DNA from 4 places in the Thauera sedimentorum genome. Region 1 is predicted to be linked to each of the others. Evidence: riboswitches for the same ligand, from Rfam matches in the RefSeq annotation. Region 1 holds a riboswitch; each other region holds the start of a gene.

The links. Region 1 has a riboswitch for cobalamin ahead of bluB (5,6-dimethylbenzimidazole synthase). Riboswitches for the same ligand answer to the same signal wherever they lie in the genome.
Region 2: linked by a shared signal. The riboswitch ahead of IAI53_RS03815 (ribonucleoside-diphosphate reductase subunit alpha) and the one ahead of bluB (5,6-dimethylbenzimidazole synthase) in region 1 are both predicted to bind cobalamin.
Region 3: linked by a shared signal. The riboswitch ahead of cobO (cob(I)yrinic acid a,c-diamide adenosyltransferase) and the one ahead of bluB (5,6-dimethylbenzimidazole synthase) in region 1 are both predicted to bind cobalamin.
Region 4: linked by a shared signal. The riboswitch ahead of IAI53_RS01495 (energy transducer TonB) and the one ahead of bluB (5,6-dimethylbenzimidazole synthase) in region 1 are both predicted to bind cobalamin.

Annotation. Positions count from the first base shown of each region.
Region 1 covers NZ_JACTAH010000002.1:47,459-51,651, reverse strand. The annotation lists gene IAI53_RS09985 (ABC transporter substrate-binding protein) at 1-33, shown strand, start outside; gene cobA (uroporphyrinogen-III C-methyltransferase) at 88-942, shown strand; gene IAI53_RS09975 (cobyrinic acid a,c-diamide synthase CobB) at 935-2,221, shown strand; cobalamin riboswitch at 2,220-2,413, shown strand; gene bluB (5,6-dimethylbenzimidazole synthase) at 2,569-3,327, shown strand; gene IAI53_RS09965 (alpha/beta fold hydrolase) at 3,430-4,193, opposite strand, start outside.
Region 2 covers NZ_JACTAH010000001.1:852,572-856,764, forward strand. The annotation lists gene IAI53_RS03805 (patatin-like phospholipase family protein) at 1-210, shown strand, start outside; cobalamin riboswitch at 256-469, shown strand; gene IAI53_RS03810 (acyl-CoA thioesterase) at 614-1,468, shown strand; cobalamin riboswitch at 1,584-1,796, shown strand; gene IAI53_RS03815 (ribonucleoside-diphosphate reductase subunit alpha) at 1,916-4,193, shown strand, end outside.
Region 3 covers NZ_JACTAH010000002.1:751,742-755,934, reverse strand. The annotation lists gene acuI (acrylyl-CoA reductase (NADPH)) at 16-999, opposite strand; gene acuR (acrylate utilization transcriptional regulator AcuR) at 1,056-1,691, opposite strand; cobalamin riboswitch at 1,797-2,018, shown strand; gene cobO (cob(I)yrinic acid a,c-diamide adenosyltransferase) at 2,179-2,790, shown strand; gene IAI53_RS13315 (ABC transporter substrate-binding protein) at 2,790-3,632, shown strand; gene IAI53_RS13310 (FecCD family ABC transporter permease) at 3,706-4,193, shown strand, end outside.
Region 4 covers NZ_JACTAH010000001.1:335,809-340,001, reverse strand. The annotation lists gene IAI53_RS01505 (GNAT family N-acetyltransferase) at 1-876, shown strand, start outside; gene ppa (inorganic diphosphatase) at 943-1,470, opposite strand; cobalamin riboswitch at 1,532-1,683, shown strand; gene IAI53_RS01495 (energy transducer TonB) at 1,786-2,604, shown strand; gene IAI53_RS01490 (heavy-metal-associated domain-containing protein) at 2,628-2,837, opposite strand; gene IAI53_RS01485 (heavy metal translocating P-type ATPase) at 2,876-4,193, opposite strand, start outside.

The sequences.
Region 1 (4,193 bases):
CTGGCGGAACTGGCCGACAAGGCGGGCCGATAGGCGCTATGTTGACAGCGAAACCATGTCCCTGGTCCCGCCACACCGAGAGCAAGCATGTCCCTGCCTGAACTTGCCAGCGCCCGTCCGGGGCCGCAACCCGGTCATGTCTACCTGGTCGGCGCCGGCCCCGGCGACCCGGAGTTGCTCACCCTGCGCGGCGCGCGCCTGGTGGCCGGTGCCGAGGTGGTGGTGTACGACAATCTGGTCAGTCCGCTCATCGTCGAGCTCGCGCCCGCTGCGGCCGCGCGCATCTACGTCGGCAAGAAGGCCGCCGACCACACCCTGCCGCAGGACGAGATCAACGCCCTGCTGGTGCGTCATGCGCGCGCCGGGCGGCGGGTGGTGCGGCTGAAGGGCGGCGACCCCTTCATCTTCGGGCGCGGCGGTGAGGAGATGGAGACGCTGATGGCCGCGGGGATCACCGTGGAGGTGGTGCCCGGCGTGACTGCGGCGGCGGGCATCGCCGCCTACGCCGGCATCCCGCTCACCCACCGCGACCATGCGCAGTCGGTGGTGTTCGCCACCGGCTTCCTCAAGGACGGCGCGCTGGAGCTGGACTGGCCGATGCTCGCCCGCCCCAATCAGACCCTGGTGATCTACATGGGCATCTCGCGCCTGGGCGAGATCTGCGCCCGCCTGGTCGAACACGGCCTGCCGGCGAGCACGCCGGCAGGCGTCATCGAGCGCGGCACCACCGCACAGCAGCGCGTGGCGGTGGCTACGCTGGCCGACCTGGCCGGGCAGGTCGCGCGGGCCGGCATCCGTCCGCCCGCGCTCACCGTAGTGGGCGGGGTGGTGGGCCTGTACCCGCGCCTGGCCTGGTTCCAGCCGGACGCGGGCGAGCCGCCGGCACACCCGCCGCACGCCGGCTGCAGCGCCATCCACCGCGGGGAGGCCGCCGATGACTGAACGCTGCCCGGCGCTCTTCGTCGCCGCTCCCGCCTCCGGCCAGGGCAAGACCACGGTCACCGCCGCGCTCGCCCGCCTGCACGCCCGCCAGGGGCGGCGGGTGCGGGTGTTCAAGTGCGGCCCGGACTTCCTCGACCCGCAGATCCACGCGGTGGCCAGCGGCGCACCGGTGTACAACCTGGATCTGGGCATGTGCGGCGAACAGGATGCCGCCTGGCGGCTGCACGCCGCGGCGCGCGAGGCCGACCTGATCCTGGTCGAAGGCGTCATGGGCCTGTACGACGGCGGACCCTCGGGAGCCGACATCGCCCAGCGCTTCGGCATCCCGGTGATGGCGGTGATCGACGCCAGCGCGATGGCGCAGACCTTCGGCGCGGTGGCCTACGGGCTGGCGCATTACCGGCCCGGCCTGCCGTTCTCCGGCGTACTTGCCAACCGGGTGGGCAGCGCGCGCCACGCCGACATGCTGCGCGCGGCGCTGCCGGACGGCATGCGCTGGTACGGCGCGGTGCCGCGCGAAGCCGGCGCGGCCCTGCCCGAGCGCCATCTCGGCCTGCTGCAGGCCGCCGAGATCGCCGATCTGGCCGAGCGCCTGGACCGCATGGCCGACGCGCTGGCCGCCACCGGCGCGGGCGAACTGCCGCCGCCGGTCGACTTCGCCCCGGTGGCCGCGCCCGCGCCGGCGCCGCTGCTCGCCGGGCGCACCGTGGCAGTGGCGCGCGATGCGGCCTACGGCTTCATCTACCCGGCCAACCTCGACACGCTCACCGCGCTCGGCGCGCGTCTGGCCTTCTTCTCGCCGCTGGCCGGCGAGCGCCTGCCGGAATGCGATGCGGTCTGGCTGCCCGGCGGCTATCCGGAACTGCACGGTGAGCGTCTGGCCGCGAATACCGGCTTCTGGACCGACCTGCGCGCGCATGTGGACGCCGGCAAGCCCTTGCTGGCCGAGTGCGGCGGCATGATGAGCCTGTTCGATGCGGTGGTGGACAAGGCCGGCGTGACGCATGCCTTCGGCGGCCTGCTGCCCGGCCGCGCGGTGATGCAGCCGCGTTTGGCGGCGCTCGGCATGCAGGAGGCCGAACTGCCGGAAGGCCGCCTGACCGGTCACACCTTCCATTACTCCAAGACCGAGACAGCGCTCGCGCCGCTCTGCCGCGCGCAGCGCCCGGACGGCGGCGAGGGCGAGGCGATCTACCGCCGCGGCCGGCTCACCGCCTCCTACGTGCATTTCTATTTCCCGTCCGCGCCGGAGGTGGCCGCCCGCCTGCTGACGAACTGATCTTTCACCGTTTCGAGGTGCCCGCGCATGACGCGCGGGAGAATCGGGAAGGCGGTGCGATTCCGCCACGTGCCCAGCGCCGTGTTGGGGACCGTCCGGGCAAGCGCAAGCAGCCACTGGCCGAACAGGCCGGGAAGGCGTCCGGACGGGACGAACCTCAGTCGGAAGACCGGCCTCGAGACGCGACCCGCAGCGGCGTGGAAAGCCGCTGTCCACGTGGACTGTCCGAACGGATTGTCCACCGCGCGTAGGAGCGGGCTTGCCCGCGATAGGGTGGTTCCGGATGCAAATGAAGCCGCATCGCGGGCAAGCCCGCTCCTACCGCTGCTCTTACCAAGGGGACTACGATGAGCAGCCCATTGCAGCAGATCCAGACCCATCCCGCCTTCGACGACGCCGAGCGCGCCGCGGTGTACCGGGCCATCTTCACCCGCCGTGACGTGCGCGGCGAGTTCCTCCCCGACCCGGTGCCGGACGAGGTGCTGGCGCGCATCCTCGCCGCCGCCCACCATGCGCCCTCGGTCGGCTTCATGCAGCCGTGGGACTTCGTCGTGGTGCGTTCGCCCGAGGTCAAACGGCGGGTGCATGCGGCCTTCACGGAGGCGCACGCGGAAGCCGCCCTGATGTTCGAGGGCGAGCAGCGCACCACCTACCGCAAGCTCAAGCTCGAAGGCATCCTCGAAGCACCGGTGAACCTGTGCCTGACCTGCGACCGCGAACGCCACGGTCCGGTGGTGGTGGGGCGCACCCACATCAAGACCATGGATCTGTACAGCACGGTGTGCGCGGTGCAGAACCTGTGGCTCGCCGCGCGCGCCGAAGGTCTGGGGGTGGGCTGGGTGAGCATCTTCCACCAGCGCGCGCTGCGCGAGGCGCTCGGCATCCCCGCCGGCATCACCCCGGTGGCCTACCTGTGCATCGGCCACGTCAGCCACTTCTACCGCAAGCCAGAACTGGAAGCTGCCGGCTGGCTGCCGCGCCTGCCGATCGAGCAGCTGCTGCACTTCGACCGCTGGCAGGGCGCGGCGGGCGAAGCGGACGAGGCGCTGGTCGACGCGGTGCGCGACACGCAGGCGGTACTTGCCGCGGGCGGGCCGCTGGGCTGAAGCGGAGGGCGTGTGTCGTAGGAGCGGCCTTGGCCGCGATGCGGCGGCGGTTTCCTTGCCGGCCGCATCGTGGGCAAGCCCGCTCCTGCCCTGTGCGCCCGCTCAGTAGAGCGGTGCCGGCTCCGGCAGGCGTGGCAGTTCGGCGGGCAGGGCGTGCTCCTGTCCGCCGATGAAGGCCGCTGCGGCGCTTACCACGCCGTGGTCGCGCAGGATGCGGTGATGGCCCAGGTCCCAGGTTCGGATCAGGCGGGCTGTGGGCATGCGCGCGGTGAGGCGCTGGCTGTGCTCGAAGGGGACGTCCGGGTCGGCCGCATCATGTACGAAGAGCGCCGGGATGCGCACCTGCGCCAGTTCCTCGCTGCGGTCGATCTCGGCGAAACGCAGGCCGTAGCGGCGCTCCAGGCGCTCGCGCATGGCCTCGCGCACCCGTGCACTGATGCCGAGCAGACGGGCGAAGTGGTGGGCGTATTCGTTCATCGATGCGGGCGGGGCGACGAACACCGCGCGCTCCAGCACCAGGCCGCGGCGCAGTGCGAGCGCCAGCACGCCAGCGCCCAGCGAGTGGCCGACCGCCGCGCTGAACGGTCCATGGGTGCGCACCACCGCTTCGAGGGCGCGCAGCATGTCCGGTAGCGCCACCGCGCCGCCGCCGCTGGCGCCGTGGCCCGGCTGGTCGTACCACACCACACGATGGCCGCGGGCGAGCAGCGGCTCGACGAAGCTGCCCATCTGCACCGCGCGCCCGCCCCAGCCGTGCGCCAGCAGCACGGCCGGCGCGTCGGCCGGACCGGCCTGCCATACCGCGATCTCGCGTCCATCGGCGCTCACCGTGTCACGCCGCGCGGCGACCGTCACGCTGCGACGCC
Region 2 (4,193 bases), on a different contig from region 1:
GCGCTCGGACGTGGCGTGTATCTCGGCGGCACGGTGGAGTGGGGAAACCTGCGCAACTATGCCCTGGACGCGGCCTCTCCCGGTTCGCGCAGCTCGATGTCGCTGTTTCTCGGCGCCGACACCGTGCTGGGGCCGCTCTACGTGGGCATGGCCTACGCATCGCGGGTGGGCGAGCCGCGCTACTACCTGCTGTTCGGCCAGCCGTACTGAGGACCGTGGGTGACGCCCGTTTGACATGCCTTTGGCGCGCCGGCTAAGCTGCGCACCGCCTACGGTTTGCTGGTCGGAATGCCGACCGCGATTAAAAGGGAATCCGGTGACGTGCCTGGCGCATTGAATCCGGAGCTGCCCCCGCAACTGTGAGCGGCGAGCTGCGTGCCAAATCCATGCCACTGGCGATTCTGCCGGGAAGGCTGGCGCGACGCGATGACCCGCGAGCCAGGAGACCTGCCGTGTGCAACGTCAATCAATCCTGACAGGGGCGGGGTGTCCCCGGAGGAGCGTGAATGTCATGTTGCCAGGTCGTCGACCCGGCGGATGCGTCGCGCGGGCGCCGGCGCCACCGGTCCGCCCCCCTCTGAGCGTGCCTCCTCCTGTCCCATGCACACAGGAGATGCGCATGCAACAGCAAGGGTTCATGGCCGTCGTGGGGACGGCCGACGACAATCGTCACACTTTCCCGGAAGATGCCCACGGTTCGGCCACGCCGACCCTGATGGTCGACATGGTGTTTCCCGAGCAGGCCAATCACCACGGCACGCTGTTCGGTGGAGCGGCGCTGTCCATGATGGACAAGCTCGCCTTCCTTGTGGCCACGCGCGCCACCCGCCGGCCGATGGTTACCGCGTGCAGCGGGCAGATCGATTTCCGCTCACCGGTCGCGCAAGGGCGACTGGTCGAACTGGCGGGTGAGGTGGTGCGGCGCGGTACGCGCTCGGTGGACGTGGAGGTTCGGGTGATCGCCGAGGACCTTGCGACCGGTGAGCGTCATGACAGCCTGGGCGGCCGGTTCACGCTGGTTGCGGTGGGAGGGGAACGGGCGCGGCCGAATGCGGTGGAGTTGGCGTCGCCCGGGCCCGAAGGCATCGGTCCCGTTTCATCGATGGTGGAGATGGTCTTTCCCGGGCACACCAACCACTTCGGCACCTTGTTCGGCGGCCAGGCGCTGGCCTGGCTCGGAAAGGCTGCTTTCGTCGCCGCGGCGCGCCATGCACGCATGCCGGTGGTCATGGCCGCGTCTGAGCGCATCGATTTCCATGCGCCGGTGCTCGAAGGCGAGATCGTCGATCTGGCCGCCCGCGTGTTGCGGGTGGGCAATAGCTCGATGAGCGTGGAGGTGATCATGCATGCGGAGGAGTTGCTCACCGGCCAGCGTCGCCTGTGTACCCGTGGCCGCTTCACGATGGTCGCGCTCGGCTATGACGGTCGCCCGGTGCCGGTGCCCCAGCCGGCCGAACCCACTTGCTGAGCGCGGCGGCACGGAGCTTAGATTCGCGCCGCTTTATCTACTAAATGTAGTGTGTTCATTGGAAAAATGGGCTGTAGATAGTGTGTTCGGCTTGTACGGCAAGCCGGCACGGCGCTACACTGTCCATCGCGACGGTTCCCGCAAGGGATGAAGAGGGAATCCGGTCAGGGGCGCACAGCGATGCGCGCCCCGATGCCGGAGCTGCCCCCGCAACTGTAGACGGCGAGTCCGCCACCGATTCGAGCCACTGGAAGCTGCGTCTTCCGGGAAGGCCGGTGGCGGGCGAGGACCCGTGAGCCAGGAGACCTGCCGACGCCGTTCCGGCCCCGATCCGCGGGCCGGTTTTCTGACCTGGGGCGGGGTGTCTCCATGGCGGAGCGTGCGGCCCCGTCCGCAGTGCGTCCCGTCGTGCCGGCATACCGCTTCCGATGCTACGGGAGTGCAAGCATGCAGGCAGTCGCCAGCCATACCGAAACCGAATCCTCCGTCCCCCGCAAGGGCCCGCCGCCGTCCGAGCTGGCACAGGCGGCGCGCGCCTTTGAGGTGATCCGCCGCAACGGTGCGATCGTGCCCTTCAATGCCGACAAGATCGCGCTGGCGATGACCAAGGCCTTCCTCGCCGTCGAAGGCGGGCAGGGCGGGGCCTCCGCGCGGGTGCGTGACCTGGTGGCCCGGCTGACCAGCGCCGTGGTGCAGGCGCTCACCCGCCGCCTGCCGGGCGGCGGCACGGTGCACATCGAGGACATCCAGGACCAGGTGGAACTCGCGCTGATGCGCGAAGGCTGCCACGACGTGGCGCGCGCCTACGTGCTGTACCGCGAACGGCGCGCGGCCGAGCGCGCGGCCGAAGCCGCCGCCGGTGGCGGGCAGGCGGCCGCCGAGCCGCTGCTGCATGCGGTCGATGGCGAGCGCCGCATCCCGCTGGAGCGCGCGGTGCTGCGCGCGCGCTGCGTCGAAGCCTGCGAAGGTTTGCGCGGCGTGTCGCCCGACACCGTGCTCGAGCACGCGCTGACCAACCTCTACGACGGCGTGCCGCTGGCGGCGGTGCGCCAGGCGCTGGTGCTGGCCGCGCGCACGTTGATCGAGCGCGAGCCGGACTACGCCAAGGTCGCTGCCCGCCTGCTGCTCGACAGCCTGCGTGCGGAAGTGCTGGGCCGCGCGGCAAGCCAAGCAGACATGGTCGCCGGCTACGCCGAGTGCTTCCCTGCGCTGATCAAGCGCGGCATCGAAGCCGCGCTGCTCGACCCGCGCCTGGGCGAGTACGACCTGGCGCGCCTGGCTGCCGCGCTCGATGCGACCAACGACCTGCGCTTCAACTACCTCGGCCTGCAGACGCTCTACGACCGCTACTTCCTGCACGTGGACAACACCCGCATCGAGCTGCCACAGACCTTCTTCATGCGCGTGGCGATGGGCCTGGCGCTCAACGAGATCGACCGCGAGGCGCGCGCCATCGAGTTCTATCGCCTGCTCGCGACCTTCGACTTCATGAGCAGCACGCCGACGCTGTTCAACAGCGGCACGCGGCACTCGCAGCTGTCTTCGTGCTACCTCACCACAGTGGCCGACGACCTGGAAGGCATCTACCAGGCGATCAAGGAAAACGCCCTGCTGCAGAAGTTCGCCGGCGGCCTGGGCAACGACTGGACCCCGGTGCGCGCGCTGGGCAGCCTGATCCGCGGCACCAACGGCAAGAGCCAGGGGGTGATCCCCTTCCTCAAGGTGGTCAACGACACCGCGGTGGCGGTGAACCAGGGCGGCAAGCGCAAGGGGGCGGTGTGTGCCTACCTGGAGAGCTGGCACCTGGACATCGAGGAATTCCTCGAGCTGCGCAAGAACACCGGCGACGAGCGCCGCCGCACCCACGACATGAACACCGCCAACTGGATTCCGGATCTGTTCATGAAGCGGGTGATGGAGGGCGGCGAATGGACGCTGTTCTCGCCGGTGGACGTGCCCGACCTGCATGAGCGTTTCGGGCGCGATTTCGAGGCCGCCTACTTGGGCTACGAGGAGCGCGCCGCGCGCGGCGAGCTGAAGCTGTTCAAGAAAATCCCCGCGCTGCAGCTGTGGCGCAAGATGCTCACCATGCTGTTCGAGACCGGGCATCCGTGGATCACCTTCAAGGACGCCTGCAATGTGCGTTCGCCCCAGCAGCATGTGGGCGTGGTGCATAGCTCCAACCTGTGCACCGAGATCACCCTGAACACCTCGGCCGACGAGACCGCGGTGTGCAACCTCGGTTCGGTGAACCTGCCGGCCCATCTGGTGCAGGGCGCTGACGGGCGCTGGACGCTGGATCACGACAAGCTCGCGCGCACGGTGCGCAGCGCCATGCGCCTGCTCGACAACGTCATCGACATCAACTACTACGCCACCCCCAAGGCGCGCACCTCCAACCTGCGCCACCGCCCGGTGGGCCTGGGGATGATGGGCTTTGCCGACTGCCTGCACCGCATGGGCGTGGCCTATGCGTCCGACGAGGCGGTGGCCTTTGCCGACGTCTCCGCCGAGGCGCTGTGCTACCACGCCTACCTGGCCTCGACCGAGCTGGCCGAGGAGCGCGGGCGCTATTCGAGCTACGAGGGCAGCCTGTGGTCGCGCGGCGTGCTGCCGGCCGACACCCTGGCGCTGCTGGCCGAGTCGCGCGGCGGCTTCGTCGAGGTCGAGCGCGGCGGCGCGCTCGACTGGGAGGCGCTGCGCGAACGCATTGCGCGCCACGGCA
Region 3 (4,193 bases), 700 kb from region 1:
ATATCTGCCTGCGGCTCAGCGGTTCACATCCACCACCACGCGGCCGCGCACCTGGCCGGCCATCAGGCGGCCGGCGGTGTCGATCACCTCGCTCAGGCCGATCTCGCTGGTGATCAGCTCAAGCTTGGCCACATCCAGGTCGCGCCCCAGGCGCTGCCAGGCCTCCAGGCGCTCGGCGCGCGGCGCCATCACGCTGTCGATGCCGGCCAGCGTCACACCGCGCAGGATGAAGGGCGCCACCGTGGAGGGGAAATCCATGCCCTGCGCCAGCCCGCAGGCAGTGACGGTGCCGCGGTAGCGGGTGCTGGCGCACACGTTGGCGAGCGTGTGGCTGCCCACGGTGTCCACCGCACCGGCCCAGCGCTCGCGCGCCAGCGGCTTGCCCGGGGCGTTGAGGGTGGCGCGGTCGATGATCTCCGCGGCGCCCAGGGTCTTGAGGAAGTCGGCCTCGTCCGGCCGGCCGGTGGAGGCCACCACGGTGTAGCCCAGCTTGGCCAGCACGGCCACCGCCACGCTACCCACCCCGCCGTTGGCGCCGGTCACCAGAATCTCGCCCTGGTCCGGGGTCACGCCGTGGCGTTCGAGCGCCATCACGCACAGCATCGCGGTATAGCCCGCGGTGCCTATGGCCATCGCCTGGCGGGCGGTGAATGCGGACGGCAGCGGTACCAGCCAGTCGCCCTTGAGGCGGGCGCGCTGGGCGAGGCCGCCCCAATGACCTTCGCCCACGCCCCAGCCGTTGAGCACCACCGCATCGCCCACGGCGACGTCCGGGTGGCTGCTGGCTTCCACCGTGCCGGCCAGGTCGATGCCGGGCACCATCGGGAACTTGCGCACCACCGGGCCCTTGCCGGTGATCGCCAGGCCGTCCTTGTAGTTCAGCGTCGAGTAGGCCACACGCACGGTGACGTCGCCTTCCGGCAGCGCGTCGTCGGCCAGCTCGGTGAGTTGTGCGCGGTAACCGGCGTCGTCCTTCTCAATCAGGATTGCCTTGAACATGTCCATCTCCTCCATGTGGTTCTAGACCGGTCGTCTAGAAATACTCGTAAAAAGAATCAGCGCGGCAGGCCGGCGAGGAAGCCGGCGGCGAACTGCCGCAGTGGCGCCTCGCTGCGCGCGAGCTTGGCGCGCAAGACCGCACCCTCCCAGCCAATCCAGAAGAAGGCCGCGAGGGCCTCGCAGTCCGCATGCGGCGCGATCTCTCCCGCCTTGCGGGCCTCATGCAGACAGGCGGCCAGGCGCGCCTGCCAGTCCTCGAAAACCTCCTCCAGGCGGGCCCTGTAGGCCTCGGGCAGCACCGCCATCTCCTGGCCGAGGTTGCCGATCAGGCAGCCGCGGCGGAATTCGTAGCGCGCCATGCCGCCGCAGGCGTCGTCCACGAAGGCTTGCACGCGCGCCAGCGGCGGGCGCGAGGCATCGAAAAAGCAGCGGTTGAGCTTGCGCGCGAAGTAGGCGGCGTACTGGTCGATGACCGCGCGGCCGAAGGCTTCCTTGTTGTCGAAGTAGTGATAGAAGGAGCCCTTGGGCACGCCCACGCGGCGCAGCACCTCGTCGATGCCGGTGGCGGCGAAGCCCTTCTCGGTGAGCACCTCGGTGCCGCAGCGCACCAGCGCCTCGCGGGTATCGAGGCGGTCGTCGATGCGTTTCGGGGGGCGGCCGGGACGGCGGCGCAGGGCGGGGGGCGCTTCCATGGGCTGAATATTAGACCGCTCGTCTAGAAAAATGCAAGACCGTCGCCCGCCGTTCGCCCAAGGCTCCCCGAACAGATTGCCCGACGCGAGGCGCTTGCCGTATATTGCGCACTGCATCGATCAGGAGCCCCGTCGCGCATCCGCGCTCCGGGGTGAAACGGGAAGTCCGGTGACGCCGGCGCACAACGCGCCCGCCATTCCGGCGCAGCCCCCGCTGCTGTAAGCCTGACGGAGCCGCCACACACGCCACTGGGCCCTCGCGCCCGGGAAGGCGGCGGCCTCCGGACGACGGCGAGCCAGAAGACCGACCCGATCGACGACAAGGTAGGTGCCCCGGGGTGTGGGCGATTCACCGACTGGTCCGTGGGCGCCTCAGCCCGAGCATTCGCCAGCCGCAGTGCAGGGCAGCCGTCCGTAACGGTCCTGCCCGACGTGTTTCGTCCTTCCCCGCCCGGCACCTTCGACATGAACACTCGGAGCGCCGACCATGGACGAGGACAAGAAGCACAGCCACAACGAGCGCATGCAGCGCAAAAAGGACGTCGTCGACGCCGCCATCGCACGCGCCCAGGAAGAACGCGGCATCGTCATCCTGATCACCGGCAACGGCAAGGGCAAGACCACCTCGGCCTTCGGCACCCTGTACCGCGCACTCGGCCACGGCCAGCGCACCGGCGTGGTGCAGTTCATCAAGGGCACCCAGGCCACCGGCGAGGTCACCTTCCTGCAGCAGAGCCCGGCCGGCGCCGGCGTGCAATACCACGCCATGGCCACCGGCTTCACCTGGAACACCCAGAACTGGGACGCCGACAAGCGCGCTGCCGACGAGGCATGGGCGCAGGCCGCGCGCATGCTGCGCGACCCGGCGGTGAACCTGGTGCTGCTCGACGAGCTCACCTACATGCTGAAGTACAACTACCTCGACACCGCCGAGGTGCTGGCTGCGATCGCGAACCGCCCGCCGATGCAGACCGTGATCGTCACTGGCCGCGCCGCCAAGCCCGAGCTGGTCGAGCTGGCCGACACGGTAAGCGAGATCGCCGACCGCAAACACGCCTTCAAGGCCGGCGTGAAGGCCCAGGCCGGCATCGACTTCTGATGCGCCACCGGCTCGCCGCCCTGCTGCTGGCTGCCGCGCCGCTCGCTGCGGCGGCAGCCGGCCCGCTGCCGCGGGTGATGTCCACCAATCTGTGCGCCGACGTGCTGCTGCTCTCGCTCGCCGACCCGGCGCAGATCGTCTCGGTGTCCCTGAAAAGCCAGGACCCGGCGCGCTCCTCGCTCGCCGCGCGCGCCGCGCACTTCGCCGCCAACAGCGGCAGCGCCGAGGAAGTGATCGCCGCACGGCCCGACGTGGTGCTCGCCTCGCGACGCTGGCAGGCACGCCACCAGCAGGCGCTGTTCGCCCGCCACGGCATTGCGATCGTCACCGTGCCCTTCCCCAACGACTGGGACGGCATCTTCGCCAGCACGCGCAAGGTGGGCGAGGCCATCGGCCGCGGCGCCGCCGCCGAGGCCCTGGTCGGCGAGGTGCAGGCACGGCTGGCCGCCCTGCGGGGCGACGCTACACGCCCGAGCGCGCTCTACCTGCGCCCCAATGGCGGCACCGCCGGCGCCGGCACCCATGTGGACGCGGTGCTGCAGGCCGCCGGCCTCGCCAACCACGCCGCCGCGAACGGGCGCCAGGGCTGGGGCCGCGCCGCGCTGGAAGAGGTGGTCGCCAACCCGCCCGAACTTCTGGTCACCAGCCAGATGGTGCACGACGGCGCCTACGCGCGCGCCGGCTTGAGCCGCCATCCGCAGATGCGGGAGGTGGCCGCCACCCGCCCGACGCTGGCGCTCACCCACAACGACTGGGGCTGCAGCAACTGGCAGCTGGTCGAGGCCGCCGAAGAGCTCGCCGCCGGCCTGCGCCGCGTAACCTCCAAGGAGGCGCACCGATGAGCGCTGCGCCGGGCCGCCCCAAGCAGCGCTCGCTCCCGCCTGGCGGGACGGCGCGCAGCGCCAAGGGTGCCCAATGAGCAGCGCCCGCTTGAACGGCGCCCTGCTCGCCGCGCTGGCGCTGCTCGCGCTGGCCTCGCTCGCCATCGGCCCGGTGCCGCTCGGCCTCGCCGACATCGCCGGCGCCCTGCTGCCGGGCGGCGACACGGTCGCCGACGAACTGCTGCAGCGCCGTCACACCATCGTCGCCGAGATCCGCCTGCCGCGCGTGCTGCTCGCCATCCTGGTCGGCGCCTCGCTGGGCATGGCCGGCGCCGCGCTGCAGGGCCTGCTGCGCAATCCGCTCGCCGAGCCCGGCCTGCTGGGAGTGAGCGCCAGCGCCAGCCTGGGCGCGGTGCTGTGCCTGTACTTCGGCTTCGCCGCGATCAACATCTGGCTGCTGCCGGCCGCGGCGATGGGCTGCGCCGCGCTCGCCACCGCGGTGCTCTACCTGGTCGCGCGCCGCGGCGCGGGCAACCTCACGCTGATCCTCGCCGGGGTCGCGCTGTCCTCGCTCGCCGCCGC
Region 4 (4,193 bases), on a different contig from region 1:
GCGGAAGCCTATGCCCGCCACGGGCTGGCCTACTACCCGAAGTGGCTCGCCGCGGTGCCGTTCACACCCATCCCCGGCGCACGCCTGCTCGGCCACAGCGGCGCAGACCGCAAGGCCCTGCTCGCCGCGGTGCTGGACACGGTTGCCGACAGCGGCCTGTCGTCCTTCCACCTGCTCTTTCCCGCCGATGAAGAAGCCCCCTGGCTGGCCGAAGCCGGGCTGATGCTGCGCCACGGGGTGCAGTTCCACTGGCGCAACGCCGGCTACCGCGACTTCGAAGATTTCCTGGCCCAGCTCAACCACGACAAGCGCAAGAAGATCCGCCAGGAACGCCGCCGCGCCGCCGCACACGGGCTGAGCCTGCGCTGGCTCGACGGCCACGGCGCGAGCGCAGCCGACTGGGCCTTCTTCCACCGCTGCTACAGCCTCACCTACGCGCTGCACCGCTCCACGCCCTATCTGACCCCGGCATTCTTCCCGGCGCTGGCGGCCGCCCTGCCCGGCGGGGTGCGCCTGCTGGTCGCCGAACGGCAGGGCGAACCGGTCGCCGCCGCGTTCTTCCTGTGCGACCGCGAGGCGCTCTACGGGCGCTACTGGGGCGCGACCGAGGCGCTGCCCTTCCTGCATTTCGAGCTGTGCTACTACCAGGCCATCGACTACTGCATCGCACAGGGACTGTCGCGCTTCGAAGGCGGCGCGCAGGGCGAACACAAACTCTCGCGCGGCCTGGAACCGGTACCCACCTGCTCGGCGCACTGGATCGCAGATCCGCGCTTCCGCGACGCGGTGGACGATTTCCTCGCGCGCGAACGCAAGGGCGTGCGCTTCTACCTCGACGAACTGGCCGAACGCTCGCCCTTCCGCAGCGGGCCGTAGACGCACGAAGGCCCGCACGCGGCGGGCCTTCCATCCTGCTGCCCGGCGTTCACCGGGCCACGGCGATCACTTGGCGGCGTTGGCCAGGCCGTCGGTGATTTCCTTGCGGGCCTCGTCCACCGAGCCCCAGCCCAGCACCTTGACCCACTTGCCCGGCTCGAGATCCTTGTAGTGCTCGAAGAAGTGCACGGTCTGCTTCATCAGCAGCTCGGGCAGGTCGTCGGTGGTCTGCACCTTGTCGTACAGCGGGGTCAGCTTGGAGACCGGCACCGCCACCACCTTGGCGTCCATGCCCGACTCGTCTTCCATCTTCAGCACGCCGACCGGACGGCAGCGGATCACCACGCCCGGCAGCAGCGGGAAGGGGGTGACCACCAGCACGTCCACCGGGTCGCCGTCGCCGGCGATGGTGTGCGGCACGTAGCCGTAGTTGATCGGGTAGCGCATGGAGGTGCCCATGAAGCGATCGACGAAGACCGCGCCGCTGTCCTTGTCCACCTCGAACTTGATCGGATCGGCCTGCGCCGGAATCTCGATGATGACGTTGATGTCGTTCGGCACATCCTTGCCGGCGGGGACGTTTTCGAAGCCCATTACACAACCCTCCCATGGAAAAAGTGGGCGAAATTATACGGGAAAGCCTGCACCGCCTATAATGCAGCGCTGAATAGAAGGTGCCTTCGCCGGCTGTCGCCGCGAAGGAGAATCGGGAAACAGGTGCAAGGCCTGTGCTGCCCCCGCAACGGTATGGCGCTGGAAAGACCTTCCGCGCCGAGCCCGGAGACCGGCCTTCCAATGATGCGGCCCGGCGCCATGCACCGGCCGTGTGTGAAGCGCTGCGGGTCGGCTGCGCGTCGCGAGCCTCGTGCCCGTGTCCGCCCGCGCAATAGTCTGGTTCCGCGGGCCGAGATGAACAACCCCACGCCCTCCCTGCTGTCCTCCGGCGGCGCCCATGGCGCCACCGTGCTGCCGCCGCTGCAATGGGGCTGGCTTGCGCTGGTCGCAGGCCTGCACGTGGCCGGCCTGGCCTGGCTGGGCCTGGGCGATGAACCACTGACCCAGGCGCGCCCTGCCGAGAGCGTGGTGAGCGTCCAGCTGCTCACGCCACCGGTCGCCCAACCGACGGCGACGCCCAGCCTGCCCCCCCGGCCAGCGCAGGAACCCGTCAAACCCAAGCCGTCCGCCCAGGCGCCCAAGCCACGTCCGCTACCGCCGCCGCAGAACGCCCGTCCGGTCACGACTGCGGCAAGCCACGCGCCTGTCGTGCCCCGGCAAGCGCCGGAACCGGCCGCGGTGGTACCGGTCCCTGAGGACCACGCCGCCCGGCCGCCCGGCGAATCCGCCCCCGATCCGGCAACAGAGGTTCAACCGCCCGCCGACCAAGCCCCGGCCCCCACTACCAGCGCAGTGGCAGCGACCAGCCGGCAACAGGCGGAGACCCTGGCGCCCGCACGTTACGACGCCGATTACCTGCACAATCCCCCGCCCGGCTATCCCGCCGCCGCGCGACGCCGGGGGGAAGAAGGCCAGGTGACGCTGCGCGTCCACGTGCTGGCCTCCGGACGTGCGGCGGAAATCGAGATCGCCGAGAGCAGCAGCCACCCGCGGCTCGACCGTGCGGCGCGCGATGCCGTCGCCCACTGGCGCTTCGAGCCGGCAAGACGCGGCAGCCAGCCGGTGGACAGCTGGCTGCGGGTGCCCATCGTGTTTCGCCTGGAAGGGCGCTGAGCCGCGCCCTTGCGCGCCGGCGCTCAGGCCGGCGAGTCGAAGCCGGCCGCCTCGACCGCCGCGCGCATCTGCTCGGGGGTGACCTGCGCGGGATCGTAGCTGACCCGCGCGCTCGCCCCGTCCAGCGACACCTCCGCCTCGCTCACGCCGGCCAGCGCCTTGAGCACACCGGTCACGTTGCGCACGCAGCCGCCGCAGCTCATGCCTTCCACCTTGATCGTCACTTCATTCATCGCTTTCACTCCAGCCCTTGGGGTCCATCGAACAAAACCTATCGCCCGGCTCGCCAGCGCCGAAGCAGCAGCGAGTTGCTGACCACCGACACCGAGCTCATCGCCATCGCCGCGCCGGCCACCACCGGGTTGAGGAAACCGAGCGCCGCCAGCGGAATGCCGAGCACGTTGTAGATGAAGGCAAAGAACAGATTCTGGCGGATCTTCGCCAGCGTGGCGCGCGACAGGTCGATCGCGTCGGCCACCCCGTCCAGGCTGTTGCGCACCAGGGTGATGTCGGCGGCCTCCACCGCGACGTCGGCCCCCACGCCGATGGCGAACGATACATCGGCCGCGGCCAGCGCGGGCGCGTCGTTGATGCCGTCGCCGGCCATGCCGACCAGCTTGCCGTCCTTGCCCAGGGCCTTCACCGCCGCCGCCTTGTCGCCAGGCAGCACGCCTGCCCGGTAATCCTCAATGCCCACCTGCGCGGCAATCGTCGCCGCTGTCGCCGCATGATCGCCGGTCAACATGACGACCTCGATACCGCGAGCCTGCAAGCGCGCCACCGCGCGGGCCGAGTCCTCGCGCACCTGGTCGGCCACGCCCAGCGCGCCGGCGAAAGCACCGTCCACCGACACCGCCACCAGCGTACGGCCACCGGCCGCCAGCTCGTCGCAGAAACCTTCCGGCACCGCCGTCCCGCGCTCAGCAAGGAAACCCGGGGCACCCAGCAGCACCGTGCGGCCTTCGACACGCCCTTCCAGCCCCTTGCCACCGAAGCTCCGGACCGCTTCCACCGGCGCCAGGCTCAAGCCCTCGGCCTGGGCGTGGGCCAGTACCGCCCGCGCAATCGGATGGGCGCTGCCCTGCTCGGCCGCAGCCGCCATCTCCAGCAAGCCCCCGCTCGTCCACCCGGGCGCCGGCAGCACGTCGGTCACCGCGGGCTCGCCCCGGGTCAGCGTGCCGGTCTTGTCCACCGCCAGCACGCGCACCTTCTCGGCCAGTTCCAGCGCTTCGGCGTTCTTCACCAGCATGCCGGCACGCGCACCCTGGCCGGTGCCCACCATGATCGCGGTGGGCGTCGCCAGCCCGAGCGCGCACGGGCAGGCGATCACCAGCACCGCCACGGCGTTGATCAAGGCCTGGGCGAAGTCGCCCGACCACAGCCACCAGCCGGCGAGGGTCAGCAGCGCGAGGCCCACGACCACCGGCACGAAGACGGCCGAGATGCGGTCGGCCAGGCGCTGCACCGGCGCCTTGGAGCCCTGCGCCTGGGCGACCATGCGGATGATGCCGGCCAGCAGCGTGGACGCCCCCACCCCGGTCGCCTCGCAGCGCAGCAGGCCCTCGCCGTTGAGCGTGGCGGCGAACACC